DNA from 2 places in the Streptomyces sp. FXJ1.172 genome. Region 1 is predicted to be linked to the other one. Evidence: predicted binding sites of a transcription regulator. Region 1 holds the regulator's gene; the other holds the start of a gene.

Region 1 (8,967 bases):
GGCCACCGGCCTCGGAGACGGCGGCGACGAGCTGCGGGACGGAGACACCGCCCGCCATGGGGGCCTGCACGATCGGCTGGGGGAAGAGATCGGTCAGCGCGGAGGACATGACCGCATGTTGTCACGTCCTTCGAACAAGTCCGAATCGGGGCTTCCGACGGCATAGGACATTGGCATACGGGGCCGCACGGGGTGCCGGAACACCCCGCACGACCCCTGTCGTACGACGGCTCAGCGGCCGTTGAACGCATCCTTCAGCCGCGAGAACAACCCCTGCTGACCCGGCTGACCGTGTCTGCCCGGGGGTCGGCCCCCGGACCCCCGGCCACCCCGCAGCGCCGCGCGTCAGCGACCGTTGAAGGCGTCTTTCAGCCGCGAGAACAACCCTTGCTGACCCGGCTGGAACTGCCCCTGGGGCCGCTCCTCGCCGCGCAGCTTGGCCAGTTCGCGCAGCAGCCGCTCCTGCTCGGGGTCCAGCTTGCTCGGGGTCTGCACCTCGACGTGCACGATCAGGTCACCCCGGCCGCCGCCGCGCAGATGCGTGACGCCCCGGTTGTGCAGCGGGATCGACTGGCCGGACTGGGTGCCGGGCCGGATGTCGACCTCCTCCATGCCGTCCAGCGTCTCCAGCGGCACCTTCGTACCCAGCGCGGCGGCCGTCATCGGGATCGTCACCGTGCAGTGCAGGTCGTCGCCGCGCCGCTGGAACGTCTGGTGCGGCAGCTCGTGGATCTCGACGTACAGGTCACCGGCGGGACCGCCGCCCGGGCCGACCTCGCCCTCACCGGCGAGCTGGATCCGGGTGCCGTTGTCGACACCGGCCGGGATCTTCACGGTCAGCGTCCGCCGCGACCGCACCCGCCCGTCGCCGGCGCACTCCGGGCACGGCGTCGGCACGACGGTCCCGAAACCCTGGCACTGGGGGCAGGGGCGGGAGGTCATGACCTGGCCGAGGAAGGACCGGGTGACCTGGGACACCTCACCGCGGCCGCGGCACATGTCACACGTCTGGGCGGTCGTGCCGGGCGCCGCGCCCTCACCGTTGCAGGTGTTGCAGACGACCGCGGTGTCGACCTGGATGTCCTTGGTGGTCCCGAAGGCCGCCTCGTCCAGCTCGACCTCGATGCGGATCATCGCGTCCTGGCCGCGCCGGGTGCGCGAGCGCGGGCCGCGCTGCGACGCCGTACCGAAGAACGCGTCCATGATGTCGGAGAAGTTGCCGAAGCCACCTGCCCCGAAGCCGCCCGCACCGGCGCCGCCCGCCTGCGAGAGCGGGTCGCCGCCGAGGTCGTAGACCTGCTTCTTCTGCGGGTCCGACAACACCTCGTAAGCGGCGTTGATCTCCTTGAACCGCTCCTGGGTCTTCGGGTCGGGGTTGACGTCCGGGTGCAGCTCGCGCGCGAGCCGGCGGAACGCCTTCTTGATCTCATCCTGCGACGCGTCGCGGCGCACGCCGAGAACGGCGTAGTAGTCCGTGGCCACTTACGACTCCGCCAGGATCTGTCCGACGTACCGTGCCACTGCGCGTACCGCTCCCATCGTTCCCGGGTAGTCCATGCGGGTCGGTCCGACCACGCCGAGCTTGGCAACCGCCTCGCCGCCCGAACCGTAGCCGACCGACACGACGGAGGTGGAGTTGAGTCCCTCGTGGGCGTTCTCGTGACCGATACGCACGGTCACGCCCGGATCCTTCGCCTCGCCGAGCAGCTTGAGGAGCACGACCTGCTCCTCCAGCGCCTCGAGCACCGGCCGGATCGTGAGGGGAAAGTCATGCCCGAAGCGGGTGAGATTGGCGGTGCCGCCGATCATCAGCCGCTCCTCGTTCTCTTCCACGAGTGTCTCCAGAAGAGTGGAGAGCACCACGGAGACCGTACCGCGGTCCTCCGGATCGAAGGCGTCCGGGAGGTCCTCTACCAGCGTCGGCACGTCCGTGAACCGGCGCCCCGCGACCCGGCTGTTGAGCCGGGCCCGCAGATCCGCCAGCGAGGCCTCGCCGAACGGCGCCGGGCAGTCGACCATCCGCTGCTCGACCCGGCCGGTGTCCGTGATCAGCACGAGCATCACGCGCGCGGGGGCGAGCGAGAGCAGCTCCACATGCCGCACGGTGGACCGGGTCAGGGACGGGTACTGCACGACGGCGACCTGCCGTGTGAGCTGCGCGAGCAGCCGTACGGTACGGGCCACCACGTCATCGAGGTCGACGGCGCCCTCGAGGAAGTTCTGGATGGCCCGGCGCTCGGGCGCGGTCATCGGCTTGACGCCCGCGAGCTTGTCGACGAAGAGCCGGTAGCCCTTGTCGGTGGGGATCCGCCCGGCACTGGTGTGCGGCTGGGCGATGAACCCCTCGTCCTCCAGGGCCGCCATGTCGTTGCGGATCGTCGCCGGGGAGACACCGAGGCTGTGCCGCTCGGTCAGCGCCTTGGAGCCGACCGGCTCCTCGGTGCCGACGTAGTCCTGGACGATGGCGCGCAGTACCTGAAGCCTGCGTTCACTCAGCATTCGCGCGCACCTCCAGCACGTCGTCCCCTCGTACCGCTCGTCCGTCGGGTCGGCCGCCTGGCACTCTTCCCATGCGAGTGCCAGCCTTTCCCGGCCCAGTGTACGGCTGTCGGGTACACCCGGGGCAAGGTCGGTGCCGTCGCTGCGGCTCGTAGGGCTAGCGTCGCGGTATGACGCTGACTTGGGAAGAGCTTGGGTGGGAGCGGCTGGCCGCCGGGATCGGGCGGTGCCGGCTTCCTGGCTGGGACTGCACCGTGGGACTGGTCCTCGGAGAGGGTACGGCGCTCATGGTGGACGCCGGCTCGAGTCTCGCCGAAGGCGCGTTGCTGCGGGCGCAGGCGCAGCAACTGGCCGGGGGCCGTGTGACCCATCTCGCGCTCACACACCCCCATTTCGATCATGTCTTCGGGGTGCCGGCCTTCGCCGGGGCACAGGTGTACGCGGCGGTCGGCGTCGACGCGGTGTTCGCCCACGAGCGCGAGGAACTGCGCCTGGACGCGATCAGAAACGGCCTGCCGGCGGCCGAGGCCGACGAGGCGGCGGACGCGCTCGTACCGCCCGGCCACCAGGTCTCGGGCGAGTGGACGCTGGACCTGGGCGGCGCCCGGCAGGCGCTCCTGGCCAATGTGGGCCCCGGCCACACCGCCCACGACCTGGCGGTCCTGGTCCCCGGCGAGCGCGAGGTGGTGTTCTGCGGCGACCTGGTCGAGGAGTCCGGCGAACCGCAGGCGGGCCCGGACGCGCTCCCGTCGCGGTGGCCCGCCGCGCTCGACCGGCTGTTGGCCCTGGGCGGTGAGGACGCTGTGTACGTGCCGGGTCACGGAGCGGTGGTGGACGCGGCGTTCGTGCGCGGGCAACGCGACGGGCTGGCGGCGCGTTTCGGCGTGTCGTAGGTGCTGGTCCGCGACTTCTCCTATCGTCACTCGAATGCGCCAGTACTCCGCCGATCTGACCCCGCCGTGGAAGAAGTCCCCGCCCGTGCCGGAGGTGGCGGCGGAGCCGGGGCTGGTGGTGGAGGAGCCCGGCACCGGGTTCTGCGGGGCGGTGATCCGCTGCGAGGCGGGCACGGTGACCCTGGAGGACCGCTTTGGCAAGCACCGCGTGTTCCCGCTGGAGCCGCGCGGCTTCCTGCTGGAGGGGCGGGTGGTGACGCTGGTGAGGCCTTCCGCCGCTCCGGTACGGCCGACCCGCACCGCCTCCGGTTCCGTCGCCGTCCCCGGTGCCCGCGCCCGCGTGGCCCGTGCCGGCCGCATCTACGTCGAGGGCCGGCACGACGCCGAACTGGTCGAGAAGGTCTGGGGCGACGACCTGCGCGTCGAGGGCGTGGTGGTGGAGTACCTGGAGGGCGTGGACGACCTGCCGAGGATCGTCGCGGAGTTCGCCCCCGGCCCGGACGCCCGCCTTGGGGTGCTCGTGGACCACCTGGTGCCGGGCACGAAGGAGTGGCGGATCGCCGAGTCGGTGACGAGCGAGCACGCCCTGGTGGTCGGCCACCCGTACATCGACATCTGGGAGGCGGTGAAGCCGTCGTCCCTGGGCATCGCGGGGTGGCCCCGGGTGCCGCACGGCCAGGACTGGAAGACGGGGGTGTGCCGCGCGCTGGGCTGGCCGTCGGAGAACACCGGCGCGGTGTGGCAGGCGATCCTGAAGCGGGTGGGGTCCTACAAGGACCTGGAGCCGGAACTGCTGGGGCGGGTGGAGGAGCTGATCGACTTCGTCACGGGTAGCGGTGGGGCCTGACCTTCTCGTAAGCGGGGACAGGCACCAAACTGCCGTCCCCGGCCGGTTCACCCACCGGAGTGATCAGTCCACCAGGTCCCGCACCACCGCGTCCGCCAGCAACCGCCCCCGCAGCGTCAGCACGGCCCGCCCCTCCTCGTACGGGCCTTCCTGGAGCAGCCCCTCCCCCAGCGCGCGCCGGGACGCCGCCAGTCCCTCCTCCTTCAGAAGCGACAGCGGTACGCCCTCGCGCAGGCGCAGCTCCAGCAGGATCCGCTCCACCCGCCGGTCCTCGTCCGAGAGCAGCTCGCGGCCCGCGCCCGGTGAGCGGCCGGAGGCCAGGGCCGTCGCGTACGCCCCCGGATGCTTGACGTTCCACCAGCGCACCCCGCCGACGTGCGAGTGCGCCCCGGGGCCCGCGCCCCACCAGTCGGCGCCGCGCCAGTACAGCTCGTTGTGCAGGCAGCGGCCGGCGTCCGAGGTGGCCCAGTTGGAGACCTCGTACCAGTCGAAGCCCGCCGCGGACAGCAGTTCCTCGGCGATCAGGTAGCGGTCGGCGTGGACGTCGTCGTCCGTCATCGGGATCTCGCCGCGGCGGATCCGGCGGGCGAGCTGGGTGCCCTCCTCGACGATCAGGGCGTACGCGCTGATGTGGTCCGGGCCCGCGCCCAGCGCCGCCTCCAGCGAGGCCCGCCAGTCGTCGTCGCTCTCGCCCGGCGTGCCATAGATCAGGTCGAGGTTGACGTGCTCGAAGCCCGCCGCCCTCGCCTCCGCCACGCAGGCCTCGGGGCGGCCGGGGGTGTGGGTCCGGTCCAGGATCTTCAGCACGTGCTGCTTCGCGCTCTGCATGCCGAAGGAGATCCGGTTGAAGCCGCCCTCCCTGAGGGTCGCGAGGTACGCCGGGTCGACCGACTCCGGGTTCGCCTCCGTCGTGATCTCCGCGTCCGCCGCCAGGCCGAACTCGTCGCGGATCGCGCCCAGCATCCGTACGAGATCACCGGCGGCAAGCAGCGTCGGCGTACCGCCCCCGACGAAGACCGTGCGGACCTCGCGCGGGTCGTCGCCGAGCACCTTGCGGGCCAGGCGGATCTCGTCGGTCAGCGTCTCGGCGTAGTTGTCGCGGGAGGCCAGCACGCCGCCGGTGCCGCGCAGCTCGGTCGCCGTGTAGGTGTTGAAGTCGCAGTAGCCGCAGCGGGTCGCGCAGTACGGCACGTGCAGGTAGAAGCCGAGCGGGCGGCCCGTGGTCCCGGCGAGCGCGGACGCGGGCAGCGCGCCGTCGGCGGGGACGGGCTCGCCGTCGGGGAGTGCGGAAGGCATGTCCTCCATTGTCCCGCACCCCGGACGTCATCCGGCCTGGAGCACCAGCAGGGCCAGGTCGTCCTCGGGCTGGCCGCCGCCGAAGTCGTGCACCAGGCGGCGGATCCTTTCCGCGATCAGCTCGGCGCTCAGGCCGGCACAGCCGGACAGGGCGCGGGCCAGCCCGTCGCCGTCGTCGAACTGGAGGGAGCCGTTGCGCCGCTCGGTCACCCCGTCGGTGACGCACAGCAGGCTGTCGCCGGGCCGCAGCTCGAGGGTCTCGCTCGTGTAGGTCTCGTCCTCGATCACGCCGAGCAGGGTCTGGGGGCGCGCGGCCGTGCGGACCAGGCCGTCGGGGGCGAGTACGAGCGGCAGGGGGTGGCCGGCCGCGGCGAGGGTGCAGCGGACCCCGCCCTCGTACGGCACCAGCTCGCCGTAGAGAAGGGACAGGAAGCGGGGATGGGGGCCCTCCCCCGGGGCCACGGGCCGGCCGCCCGCGGCGACGAGGGCGCGGCCGGCGGCGTCGGAGGCCTCGGTGGCGTCGTCCAGGAGGAGCTGGTTGAGGCGGTCGAGGACGTCGGCGACGCCGTAGCCCTCGCGGGCGAGCAGCCGCAGCCAGGGCCGGGCCAGCCCGATCACGACCGCCGCCTCGGGTCCCTTGCCCTGGACGTCGCCGACGGCGAAGCACCAGCGGCCGTGGCCCGCCGGGAACAGGTCGTAGAAGTCGCCGCTGGGGCCGCCCGTGTCGCACGGCTCGTAGACGAGCGCGCTGCTCATCCCGGGGATCTGGGCGACCGCGCCGGGCAGCAGACCGCGCTGCAGGACGGCGCTGATGGTGGCCTGGCGGGCGTACTGGCGGGCCGCGCCGATGGCGAGCGCCACCCGGCGGCCGAGGTCCTCCACGAGCCCGGTGACCTCGTCGGGGAACCCGGCGGGCCCGCACCGGCCGATGACCAGCGTGCCGAGCGGCCGGCCGCCCGCGATCAGCCGGTACGCCAGCGCCGTGCCCTCGGCGCCGCGCGGGCCGAGCGCGTCGCCGGGCCACGGGTACGGCTCGGGGCCGGAGCGCAGCCCGTCGCGCGGCGCGGGCGGCTCCTTCTCCAGGGCCCGGTGCAGTTCCTCGACGCGGCCCTCACAGGTGTGCCAGACCCGGGCGGGGCCGCCGCCGGCGCCGCCGCGCACGCTCGCCTCGTCCTCCAGCCACACCGCGCACCAGTCGGCGAGCCGGGGCACGATGAGCTGGCCGGTGAGGGCGGTGACCAGGGTCTCGTCCAGCTGTCCGGCGAGCAGGTCGGAGGCCTCGGCGAGGAAGGACAGCGCGCCCCGGCCGAGCCAGTCCGCGTCGCCGTCGGCCCGCAGCGGCTGCGGTGCCAGGTCCTCGGCGACCCGCAGGGCGGGGCGGGGGGCCGGTCCGTCCGGCTCCTCCAGGCCGCCCGGGGGCAGCCGCGCCCAGACGGTCTTGGCGCCGGCGCGATAGGTGACGCCCCAGGCCTCGGCGAGCGTGGCGACCAGCCGCAGCCCGCGCCCGTACTCGGGGGTGTCGTACGGCCCGTCGCCGCCGAGGGGGTCGCGAGGGGCGCGCGAGGGATGCCGGTCGCACACCTCCACGACGAACGCGCCGGTCTCCTCCAGCCACCAGTCGACCTCGACGTCCGTACCGGCGTGCACGACGGCGTTGGTGACCAGCTCGCTCACGACGGCCATGGCGTCGTCGACGAGCCGGGCCGAGACCCCGGGCGCCTCGGCCAGCGCGGCCCGCACCAGCGCCCGGACCGACCCGGGCGCGAGCGCACTGCCGGGCAGCGCGGCGCGCCCCCGCACCCCCAGGGCCCGGGGCCCGCCCTCCCGCTGTGTGGGTATGGCCGCCATGTCCATGCGGCCAGGGTGACAGACAGGGGGCGCACGAAAGCGATGAGTTACCGAAGTGGCCAGAACAGGGCGCCTTTTGAACACCCGTGACTGCCGGAGGGGTGCGGGGAGCTGCGAGCGGCCGAGGACGGCCCGCAGCTCCCCGCCCGCGTGACCGGCCCCTTACTTCTCCCGCGTCCCGGCGTACATCTCATCGATGAGGTGCTTGTACTCCCGCTCCACCACGGGCCGCTTCAGCTTCAGACTCGGCGTGATCTCGCCGTGCTCCACATCGAGGTCCCGGGGCAGCAGCCGGAACTTCTTGATCGTCTGCCACTTCTGGAGCCCGGCGTTGAGCTGCTGCACATACCCGTCGACCATCTCGACGGTCTGCGGCGCGGCCACCACGTCGGCGTACGGCCGGCCCTCCAGGCCGTTCTCCTTCGCCCAGTCCAGGATCGCGATCTCGTCGAGGGCGATGAGGGCGGTGCAGTAGTTCCGGTCGGCGCCGTGCACCAGGATGTTGGAGACGTACGGGCACACGCCCTTGAACTGGCCCTCGACCTCGGCCGGGGCGACGTACTTGCCGCCGGAGGTCTTGATGAGGTCCTTCTTGCGGTCGGTGATGCGCAGGTAGCCGTCGGGGGACAGCTCGCCGATGTCGCCGGTGTGGAACCAGCCGTCGGACTCCAGCACCTCGGAGGTCTTGTCGGGCAGCTTGTGGTAGCCCTGCATGATGCCGGGGCCGCGCAGCAGGATCTCGCCGTCGTCGGCGATGCGCACCTCGGTGCCGGGCAGCGGCTTGCCGACCGTGCCGGTGCGGTAGGCCTCGCCGGGGTTGACGAAGGAGGCCGCGGAGGACTCGGTGAGGCCGTAGCCCTCCAGGATGTGGATGCCGGCACCGGCGAAGAAGTAGCCGATCTCGGGGGCGAGCGCGGAGGCGCCGGAGACACAGGCGCGCAGCCGGCCGCCGAAGGCCTCGCGGAGCTTGGCGTAGACGAGGGTGTCGGCGACCTTGTGCTTGGCGGCCAGCCCGAAGGGCGCCGCGTGGGTGCCGGTGCGGCGGAAGTTGTCCTGGGTGACCTTGGCGTACTCGCGGGAGACCTCGGCGGCCCACTGGAAGATCTTGTACTTGGCCGGGCCGCCCTCACGGGCCTTGGCCGCGACACCGTTGTAGACCTTCTCGAAGATGCGCGGCACGGCCGCCATGTACGTCGGCTGCACCACCGGAAGGTTCTCGATGATCTTGTCGACACGGCCGTCCACGGCGGTGACGTGCCCGACCTCGATCTGGCCCGAGGTGAGCACCTTGCCGAAGACGTGCGCGAGCGGCAGCCACAGGTACTGCACGTCGTCGATGGTCACGAGGCCGGTCGCCGCGATCGCCTTCGCCATGTACGCCCAGTTGTCGTGCGGCAGGCGCACGCCCTTGGGGCGGCCGGTGGTGCCGGAGGTGTAGATGAGGGTGGCGAGCTGGTCCTTGGTGATCGCGCCGACCCGCTCCTTGATCAGCTCGGGGTGCTTCTCGAGGTAGGCGGCGCCGCGCTGCTCCAGCTCGGCGAGGGTGGTCACCCAGTCGTCGGTCTCGACGCCGGCCGGGTCGAT
Region 2 (8,967 bases), 970 kb from region 1:
TCGTACCCCTCCCAGATGCGCCTGCTCTCCTCCTGCGGGTACGGCGCCACTACCGGCTCCGCGTCCAGGACCTGCACCAGGCGCTCTTCCGTGTCGTACACCGGCCAGCCCGGGTCGCCGGTGCGGGCGTACGCCGTCCAGGCGCTCTGGATGAAGGACGAGAGCCGCTCGGCCTCGGGGGTGGGTTTGCCGTCGGGGAAGAGCAGGCCGCCCAGGTCGGCGCCGAACGTGCCGAAGAGCAGCGGGATGTCCAGGCCGTGGCAGGCGCCCAGCCGGCCGATGGTGCTGGGGGCGGGCCAGGTCAGTTCGTAGACGTGGGCGCGGCCGCCGCCCGTCCGCTGGGCCTCCGCCAGGCGCAGGCTCGGCTGGCCGAACAGCCAGTCCGTCTGGACGCGTTCGAAGAGACCCTCGGCGTCCGCCTCCGGGAAGGCCGCTCGGTACGCCGCCTCGCCCGCCTGTCCGCCCGGCGCGTACAGGCGCAGGGTCCCGGCCGCCGTCTCGTCCGTGATCTTGTCGGACAGGCCGCCCATGACCATGAAGAGGCGGAACTCGTCGCGGTTGTGGCCGACGAGGAGGTCCACGTCCCGTGCCGCGCCCGAGGCCAGGGCCGCCCAGGGGGTCGTCGGCAGTATCTCGCCGTCGACCACCGGGGCGAAGGGGACGGCCGTCGGCGCCACCTGGCCCCAACGGCCGGTGTGCCTAAGCATCTTGGTGCCCAGCGCCGTGCCCGCCTCGGTGAGCCGCCGGGGGTCCAGCGCCGCCAGGTCGGCCGCCGCGGGCGGGCTGCCCGCCTCGGCCGCCAGGGCCGTGGCGATGTCGCGGGCCAGGTCCGCGGAGAAGAACGTGCCGGGCACGCTCTGGGCGATCGCGCGCCGGAACAGGCCGCGGGCTCTGGGCATGGCCAGCAGTGAGGCGATGCAGCCCGCGCCCGCCGACTCGCCGAACACGGTGACCTGGGCCGGGTCGCCGCCGAACGCGGTGATGTTCTCCTGGACCCACTCCAGGGCCGCCACCTGGTCCAGCAGGCCCCGGTTGGCGGGGGCGCCGGTCCAGTGGGCGAAACCCTCCATGCCCAGGCGGTAGTTGAAGCTCACGAGCACCGCGTCGCCCTCGCGGGCGAGGTGCTGGGCGTCGTAGCCCGGCTGGCCGCCGTGGCCCACTTTGAACGCGCCGCCGTAGAGCCACACCATCACCGGACGGGCGGCGGACGGGTCCGGGTCGGGGGTCCAGACGTTGACCGTCAGCCATTCGTCGCCGGGTGCGGCGGGGAGCTTGGCCCTGCTGAGGAGGCCCGCCTCCTGCGGGGGCGGCGGGCCGAACGCGTACGCCTCGCGGACGCCGTCCCAGGGCCGGGGCGGGCGCGGGGCCTGGAAGCGGTCCGGGCCGACGGGGGGCGCCGCGAAGGGGATGCCCCGGAACACCGACAGGCCCTGCTCGCGCAGGCCGCGCACCGCACCGGACGCGGTGCGCACCACAGGGCCGTCCGGGCCGTCGGTGTCCGGGGCCGTCCGGGACTCGGTCGTCGTCATCGCGCGCTCCTCGCTTCCGCTCACTGCCTGACCGCTCATCAGGGGAACGGACGACGACGATCACAAGTGCCCGGTACGAGCCGTCAGCTGAGGGTCTTCACCGCGGCGGCGTCGTAGGGCTTCAGCTCGTCGAAGCGGTCGGCGAGGACCTTGGCCGCCCACTCCGGGTCCTGCAGCAGGGCGCGGCCGACGGCGACCATGTCGAACTCGTCGGCCTCGAGGCGGTCGAGGAGGTTGTCGATGCCCTTGACCGGGGAGCCCTCGCCCTGGAAGGCGTTGATGAAGTCGCCGTCGAGGCCGACCGAGCCCACGCTGATGACCTGCTTGCCGGTGATCTTCTTGGTCCAGCCGGCCAGGTTCAGGTCCGAGCCGTCGAACTCGGGCACCCAGTAGCGGCGGGTGGAGGCGTGGAAGACGTCGACGCCGGCCGCGGCGAGCGGGGTCAGGATGGCCTCCAGCTCCTCGGGGGTCTCGGCGAGGCGGGCGGTGTAGTCCTGCTGCTTCCACTGCGAGTAGCGGAAGATGACCGGGAACTCGGCGGACACCGCCTCGCGGACCGCGGCGACTATCTCCGCCGAGAACTGCGCACGGGCCACCGGGTCGCCGCCGTAGGCGTCGGTGCGGGTGTTGGTGCCGCCCCACAGGAACTGGTCCAGGAGGTAGCCGTGGGCGCCGTGGAGCTCCACGCCGTCGAAGCCGATGCGCTCGGCGGCGGCCGCGGCCTCGGCGAACGCGGCGATGACGTCGTCGACGTCCTGCTGGGTCATCGCCTTGCCGGTGGGCTCGGCGCCCGCGGTGACCAGGCCGGAGGGGCCGACGGCCGGGGCGTCGGCGAAGGGCGGGTCGCCCTGCTTGCGGACCATGCCGATGTGCCACAGCTGCGGGACGATCGTGCCGCCGGCCGCGTGCACGTCCTCGGCGACCTTCGCCCAGCCCGCCAGCTGCTCCTCGCCGTGGAAGCGGGGGACGCGGTCGCTCTGACCGGCCGAGTCGTGGCCGACGTAGGTGCCCTCGGTGACGATCAGTCCGACACCTGCGGCGGCGCGGCGCGCGTAGTAGGAGCGCACGTCCTCGCCGGGGATGCCGCCCGGGGAGAACATCCGGGTCATCGGCGCCATCACGATCCGGTTGGGGACGGTGAGGCCGTTGAGCGTGATCGGGCGGGACAGGATCTGGGCCGCGCGGGAGGCGGAGGGCGTGGCGGTCACGTGGGGGGCTCCTCGTGAGTGCGGTGGTGTGCGGTCGGCGGGTGCCAACCGGCCGGTATGTGTTCGCGCATTGTTGCAGCTCTTTAAGTAACCGCCTATGCGCCGCCCCACATTCCGGGACCGCGGTCCGCCCTTGTGTGATGCACGCCACCCCGGAAACGCCCGAGGGCGGCACCCCCTGCCTCACGACAGGGGGTGCCGCCCTCGGTAAGGACGCGATCGGCCGTCAGGTCGATCAGAAGTCCATGTCACCGCCCGGCATGCCGCCCGGAGCGGCCGCGGCGGCCTTCTCCGGCTTGTCGGCGATGACGGCCTCGGTGGTGAGGAACAGCGCGGCGATGGAGGCGGCGTTCTGCAGCGCGGAACGGGTCACCTTCGCCGGGTCGATGATGCCCTCGGCGATCATGTCGACGTACTCGCCGGTGGCGGCGTTCAGACCGTGACCGACGGTCAGGTTGCGCACCTTCTCCACGACGACGCCGCCCTCGAGACCACCGTTGACGGCGATCTGCTTCAGCGGGGCCTCGAGCGCGAGCTTCACGGCGTTGGCGCCGGTCGCCTCGTCACCCTCGAGTTCCAGCTTCTCGAAGACACCGGAGGCCTGCAGCAGGGCCACGCCACCACCGGCGACGATGCCCTCCTCGACGGCCGCCTTGGCGTTGCGCACGGCGTCCTCGATGCGGTGCTTGCGCTCCTTCAGCTCCACCTCGGTGGCGGCGCCGGCCTTGATGACCGCGACACCGCCGGCGAGCTTCGCCAGGCGCTCCTGCAGCTTCTCGCGGTCGTAGTCCGAGTCGCTGTTCTCGATCTCGGCGCGGATCTGGTTCACGCGACCGTTGACCTGCTCCGAGGAGCCGGCACCGTCGACGATGGTGGTCTCGTCCTTGGTGATGACGACCTTGCGGGCGCGGCCGAGGAGGTCCAGGGTCGCGTTCTCCAGCTTGAGGCCGACCTCCTCGGAGATGACCTCGCCGCCCGTGAGGATGGCGATGTCGCCGAGCATGGCCTTGCGGCGGTCACCGAAGCCCGGGGCCTTGACGGCGACGGACTTGAAGGTGCCGCGGATCTTGTTGACGACCAGGGTCGACAGGGCCTCGCCCTCGACGTCCTCGGCGATGATCAGCAGCGGCTTGCCCGACTGCATGACCTTCTCCAGGAGCGGGAGCAGGTCCTTGACGGAGCCGATCTTGGAGTTGGCGATGAGGATGTACGGGTCCTCGAGCGACGCCTCCATGCGCTCCATGTCGGTCGCGAAGTAGGCGGAGATGTAGCCCTTGTCGAAGCGCATGCCCTCGGTGAGCTCCAGCTCCAGACCGAAGGTGTTGCTCTCCTCGACGGTGATGACGCCTTCCTTGCCGACCTTGTCCATGGCCTCGGCGATCAGCTCGCCGATCTGGGTGTCGGCGGCGGAGATGGACGCGGTGGAGGCGATCTGCTCCTTGGTCTCGACGTCCTTCGCCTGCTCCAGCAGGGCGGCGGAGACGGCCTCGACGGCCTTCTCGATACCGCGCTTCAGAGCCATCGGGTTGGCACCGGCGGCGACGTTGCGCAGGCCTTCCTTGACCAGGGCCTGGGCGAGCACGGTCGCGGTGGTCGTACCGTCACCGGCGACGTCGTCCGTCTTCTTGGCGACTTCCTTGACCAGCTCGGCGCCGATCTTCTCGTACGGGTCCTCGAGCTCGATCTCCTTGGCGATGGAGACACCATCGTTGGTGATCGTGGGGGCGCCCCACTTCTTCTCGAGGACGACGTTGCGACCCTTGGGGCCGAGCGTCACCTTGACGGCGTCCGCGAGCTGGTTCATGCCGCGCTCGAGGCCGCGCCGCGCCTCCTCGTCGAACGCGATGATCTTGGCCATGTGAAGTGGTCCCTCCAGGACTGGGGGTGATTCCTTCGGACCGCGCCCGCGCCCGCGACGGACGGCTCGCCGGCCTGTGGTTCCTTGCCCCACATGGCCTGCGGGCCTCACCGACCCGGTCCTTCTTTGTCACTCTCACCTTCAGAGTGCTAACGCAATGATTAGCACTCGGCATGGTCGAGTGCAAGCGCCTCTCGCCGTCCGGCAGGGGCCGTCAGCCGCCCGCGAACAGAGGCCCGGGGACGGCGAAGGGCCCGCACCCCTGCGAGGTGCGGGCCCTTCGGACAAGAAACGTTCAGGCGCTGAGGCGAACCATGTCGGCCTGCGGGCCCTTCTGGCCCTGCGAGATCTCGAACTCCACCCGCTGGCCCTCTTCCAGGGTGCGGTAGCCGTCCATCTGAATGGCGCTGTAGTGGACGAAGACGTCCGCACCACCGTCGACCGCGATGAAGCCGTACCCCTTCTCCGCGTTGAACCACTTGACGGTGCCCTGAGCCATGCCTAACTCCCCTATTACTGGCCCTTGCACAGATCCACACTTCGCGGACCCGGGTCAGACCTCACCCCCCATTGGTCGGGGGCGTGCGCCGGAACGCGTCGACCGCGGCTGAATGTATCTGTCCAACTGCCGTCTGCAACAGGTCAATCGGACGAGAAATCTGGACGAGCCCAGTCCGGAATCTGCCTAAACTTCGGCTGAATTCAGGGCAAGTCGGGCTGTACAAAATGGAACGAAAGCCGCAGAAAGCCCGCACACTTTGGCTGCTTCTTATCGGGCCCGCGGTGAGGAATCCGGGGCCTGTGACCTTCGGGCTCGGAACGCGTTCCCCAACTGTACCGCGCTCAATCACACTGAATGGCCCCCTCCGTTTCTCTCACGGAGGAGGCCATTCGATGAACAATCGGTAACCGCGGTTACCGAGGGTATCAATCAGCCGCCGGCGACCGCCGGAATGATGGAGACACCGGCGCCCTCGGGGGTCGCCGTCTCGAGGCCCTGTTCGAAGCGGACGTCGTCGTCGTTGACGTAGACGTTGACGAACCGGCGCAGCTTGCCCTGGTCGTCCAGCACGCGGGCGGAGATACCGGTGTGGTTCTTCTCCAGGTCCGCGATGACCTCGGCGAGGGTCGCCCCCTCGGCGGCGACCTCGGCCTGGCCGCCGGTGTAGGTGCGCAGGATGGTGGGGATGCGAACGGTCACGCTCATGCGAGGCCAGCCTCTCGGAAGGAGTCCAGGGTCGGGCGGATGGTGGCGGTCAGACCCGTGCCGGCCACGGCGTCCAGCGTCTTCAGGCCGTCGCCGGTGTTGAGGACCACCGTGGTCTTCGTCGGGTCCAGGACGCCGTCCTTGATCAGCTTGCGGGTGACGCCGACCGTCACACCGCCCGCCGTCTCGGCGAAGATGCCCTCGGTGCGGGCCAGCAGCTTGATCGCGTCGACGACTTCCCCGTCGGTCACGTCCTCCACCGCACCGCCGGTGCGGCGCGCGATGTCCAGCACGTACGGCCCGTCGGCCGGGTTGCCGATGGCGAGGGACTTGGCGATGGTGTTCGGCTTCTGCGGGCGGACCACGTCGTGCCCGGCCTTGAAGGCGGCGGACACCGGCGAGCAGCCCTCGGCCTGCGCACCGAAGATCTTGTACGGCCTGTCCTCGACCAGGCCCAGCTCGATCAGTTCCTTCAGACCCTTGTCGATCTTCGTGAGCTGGGAGCCGGAGGCGATCGGGATCACGATCTGGTCGGGCAGCCGCCAGCCGAGCTGCTCGCAGATCTCGTACGCGAGGGTCTTGGAGCCCTCCGCGTAGTACGGCCGCAGGTTGACGTTGACGAAGCCCCAGCCCTCGCCGGCCGGGTCGCCGATCAGCTCGGAGCAGAAGCGGTTGACGTCGTCGTAGTTGCCCTCGATGCCGACCAGCTCGCCGCCGTAGACCGCGGCCATGACGACCTTGCCCTGCTCCAGGTCGTGCGGGATGAACACGCAGGAGCGGAAGCCGGCGCGGGCCGCGGCGGCGCCGACGGCACCGGCCAGGTTGCCCGTGGAGGAGCAGGACAGGGTGGTGAAGCCGAAGGCGCGCGCGGCCTCCAGCGCCTGGGCGACGACGCGGTCCTTGAAGGAGTGCGTCGGGTTGCCGGAGTCGTCCTTCACGAACAGCCCGCCGGTGACGCCGAGTTCGCGGGCGAGGTTGTCGGCCTTGACGAGCTTGGTCCAGCCGGGGTTCAGGTTCGGCTTGTCGGCCACGTCCGCCGGGACGGGCAGCAGGGGCGCGTACCGCCAGATGTTCGCCGGGCCCGATGCGACCCGCCGGCGCAGTTCCTCGGTGTCGTAGCCGGAGAAGTCGTAGGCGGCCTCCAGCGGGCCGAAACACTCCTCGCACGCGAAGACCGGGCCGAGCGGGACACGGTGACCGCACTCGCGACAGCTCAGCGCCACGGCGGGACCGAGGTCGACGGTGGAGGTGCTGGAACTTGCAACTGTCTGCACAGCCATGGAGGCGAGGCCCTTTCTCCTCATCTTCCTCACGGCGCATCTCGCCGCGAGACGGATTTGGCACCTTCCCTAGCCGGGAGCCTCGCTTGTGAAAAGACGAGACCGGCTGGAGGGTTGCCGGGGCTTCACCGGGCCGTTTCCCTCTGCCCCTCTGGATGAGCTGTATGCGGTTGTGGAACGCGCGCGACCCCCGACATGCGATGGTCATCGGCGTTGTTCAAGACTGTAACCGACGGCCACGACAGTTGAGATAGTCGTCCGAACCGCGAGATGGATCACACCGTGACCCCATGTGATCACGAACAGTGAGGAGTCGCAGACCGTGCTGGAAGAAGTCGAACGCTGGCTGGCCACCCGCTCCTGGTCCGTGACCGACCGCCCGCTGCACCGGATCGTGGCCGCCAAGCAGCGCACGGGCCAGACGATCAGCGTCGTGCTGCCCGCGCTCAACGAGGAGGAGACCGTCGGCGACATCGTCACGGCCATCCGCCGCGACCTCGTGGAAGAGGTCCCGCTCGTCGACGAGATCGTCGTCGTCGACTCCGGCTCCACCGACCGCACCTCCGAGGTCGCCGCCGCCGCGGGCGCGCGGGTCGTTCACCGTGACGAGATCCTGCCCCGCATTCCGGCCGTCCCCGGCAAGGGTGAGGTCCTGTGGCGCTCTCTCCTCGTCACCGCCGGGGACATCATCTGTTTCATCGACGCGGACCTGAGGGAGTTCTCCTCGGACTTCGTCTCCGGAATCGTCGGCCCGCTGCTCACCGACCCCGAGGTGGCCCTCGTCAAGGCCATGTACGACCGCCCGCTCACGGTGTCCGACGGGCACGCCTTGGGCCCGGCTGCCGCGGGGCAGGGCGGCCGGGTCACCGAGCTGATGGCCCGCCCGCTGCTGAACATGCACTGGCCGCAGCTGGCCGGGTTCGTGCAGCCGCTCGGCGGCGAGTACGCGGCCCGCCGCGGCCTGCTGGAACAGCTGCCCTTCCCCGTCGGTTACGGCGTGGAGCTGGGCATGCTGGTCGACGCCCTGCACCTGGTGGGACTCGACGCGCTGGCCCAGGTGGACGTCGGCGTGCGCAAGCACCGCCACCAGGACGGCCAGGCGCTCGGCCGGATGGCCGCGGCGATCTACCGCACCGCCCAGCTCCGGCTGGCCCGAGGCCACCTGGTGCGCCCCTCGCTGACCCAGTTCGAGCGGGGCGAGGACGGCTTCGAACCGCGCACCTACTCGGTGGACACAGAGGAACGGCCGCCGATGGTGGAGATCGCGGAGTATGCCGAGCGGAAGGTGGCGTGAACCGGCCGCGGGGTCGTATACGGCGGCGTGGCCGTACGTTTGAGCGTTTCCGGGCTGGGCTAGGTTGAGGACCATGGCTTCCACGCACGGTGCCGAGGTGCTGGTCGCGTCCAATCGCGGCCCGGTTTCGTACACGGTGTCCCCCGACGAGGGGGAGGGCTCGCTGCGCGCCAAGCGGGGCGGCGGCGGGCTGGTCTCGGGGCTGTCGGCCATCGGGTCGGACGCGGACTCGGTGTGGGTGTGCGCCGCGCTGGGCGACGGCGACCGCGAGGCCGTACGGCGGGCGGACGGCAGGCTGCTGCCGGCCGCGGACACCGGCGGTCAGCGGGTGCGGATGCTGGACATCGACCCGGACGTCTTCGCCGAGGCGTACAACGGCATCGCCAACTCGGTGCTGTGGTTCGTCCACCACATGCTGTACCAGACCCCGCTGGAGCCGGTCTTCGACGCCCGGTTCCGGCAGCAGTGGGCGTCCTACCAGGCCTACAACCGGGCGTTCGCCGAGGCGCTGGCCGAGGAGGCCGCCAGGGGGGCGGCGGTGGTCGTGCAGGACTACCACCTGGCCCTCGCGCCCCTGATGCTCCGGCAGCT

The links. The regulator HrcA, encoded in region 1, represses chaperone genes, less so after heat shock. The targets are predictions, from matches to a motif close to TTNGCACTCNGNNNNNCNGAGTGCNAA.
Region 2: a site for HrcA is predicted at 4,757-4,783, ahead of groL (chaperonin GroEL). Genes of this name have one in related genera too.

The regions. Positions count from the first base shown of each region.
Region 1 is NZ_CP119133.2:6,187,397-6,196,363, reverse strand. Features, by position in the region: gene A6P39_RS27770 (nitronate monooxygenase) at 1-109, opposite strand, end outside; gene dnaJ (molecular chaperone DnaJ) at 346-1,482, opposite strand; gene hrcA (heat-inducible transcriptional repressor HrcA) at 1,483-2,499, opposite strand; gene A6P39_RS27755 (MBL fold metallo-hydrolase) at 2,670-3,392, shown strand; gene A6P39_RS27750 (DUF3097 domain-containing protein) at 3,427-4,239, shown strand; gene hemW (radical SAM family heme chaperone HemW) at 4,303-5,535, opposite strand; gene A6P39_RS27740 (SpoIIE family protein phosphatase) at 5,563-7,383, opposite strand; gene A6P39_RS27735 (AMP-dependent synthetase/ligase) at 7,546-8,967, opposite strand, start outside.
Region 2 is NZ_CP119133.2:5,218,928-5,227,894, reverse strand. Features, by position in the region: gene A6P39_RS23380 (carboxylesterase/lipase family protein) at 1-1,529, opposite strand, end outside; gene A6P39_RS23375 (NADH:flavin oxidoreductase) at 1,613-2,737, opposite strand; gene groL (chaperonin GroEL) at 2,973-4,595, opposite strand; gene A6P39_RS23365 (cold-shock protein) at 4,891-5,094, opposite strand; gene A6P39_RS23360 (MoaD/ThiS family protein) at 5,527-5,802, opposite strand; gene thrC (threonine synthase) at 5,799-7,082, opposite strand; SAM riboswitch class I at 7,100-7,244, opposite strand; gene A6P39_RS23350 (glucosyl-3-phosphoglycerate synthase) at 7,405-8,376, shown strand; gene A6P39_RS23345 (alpha,alpha-trehalose-phosphate synthase (UDP-forming)) at 8,450-8,967, shown strand, end outside.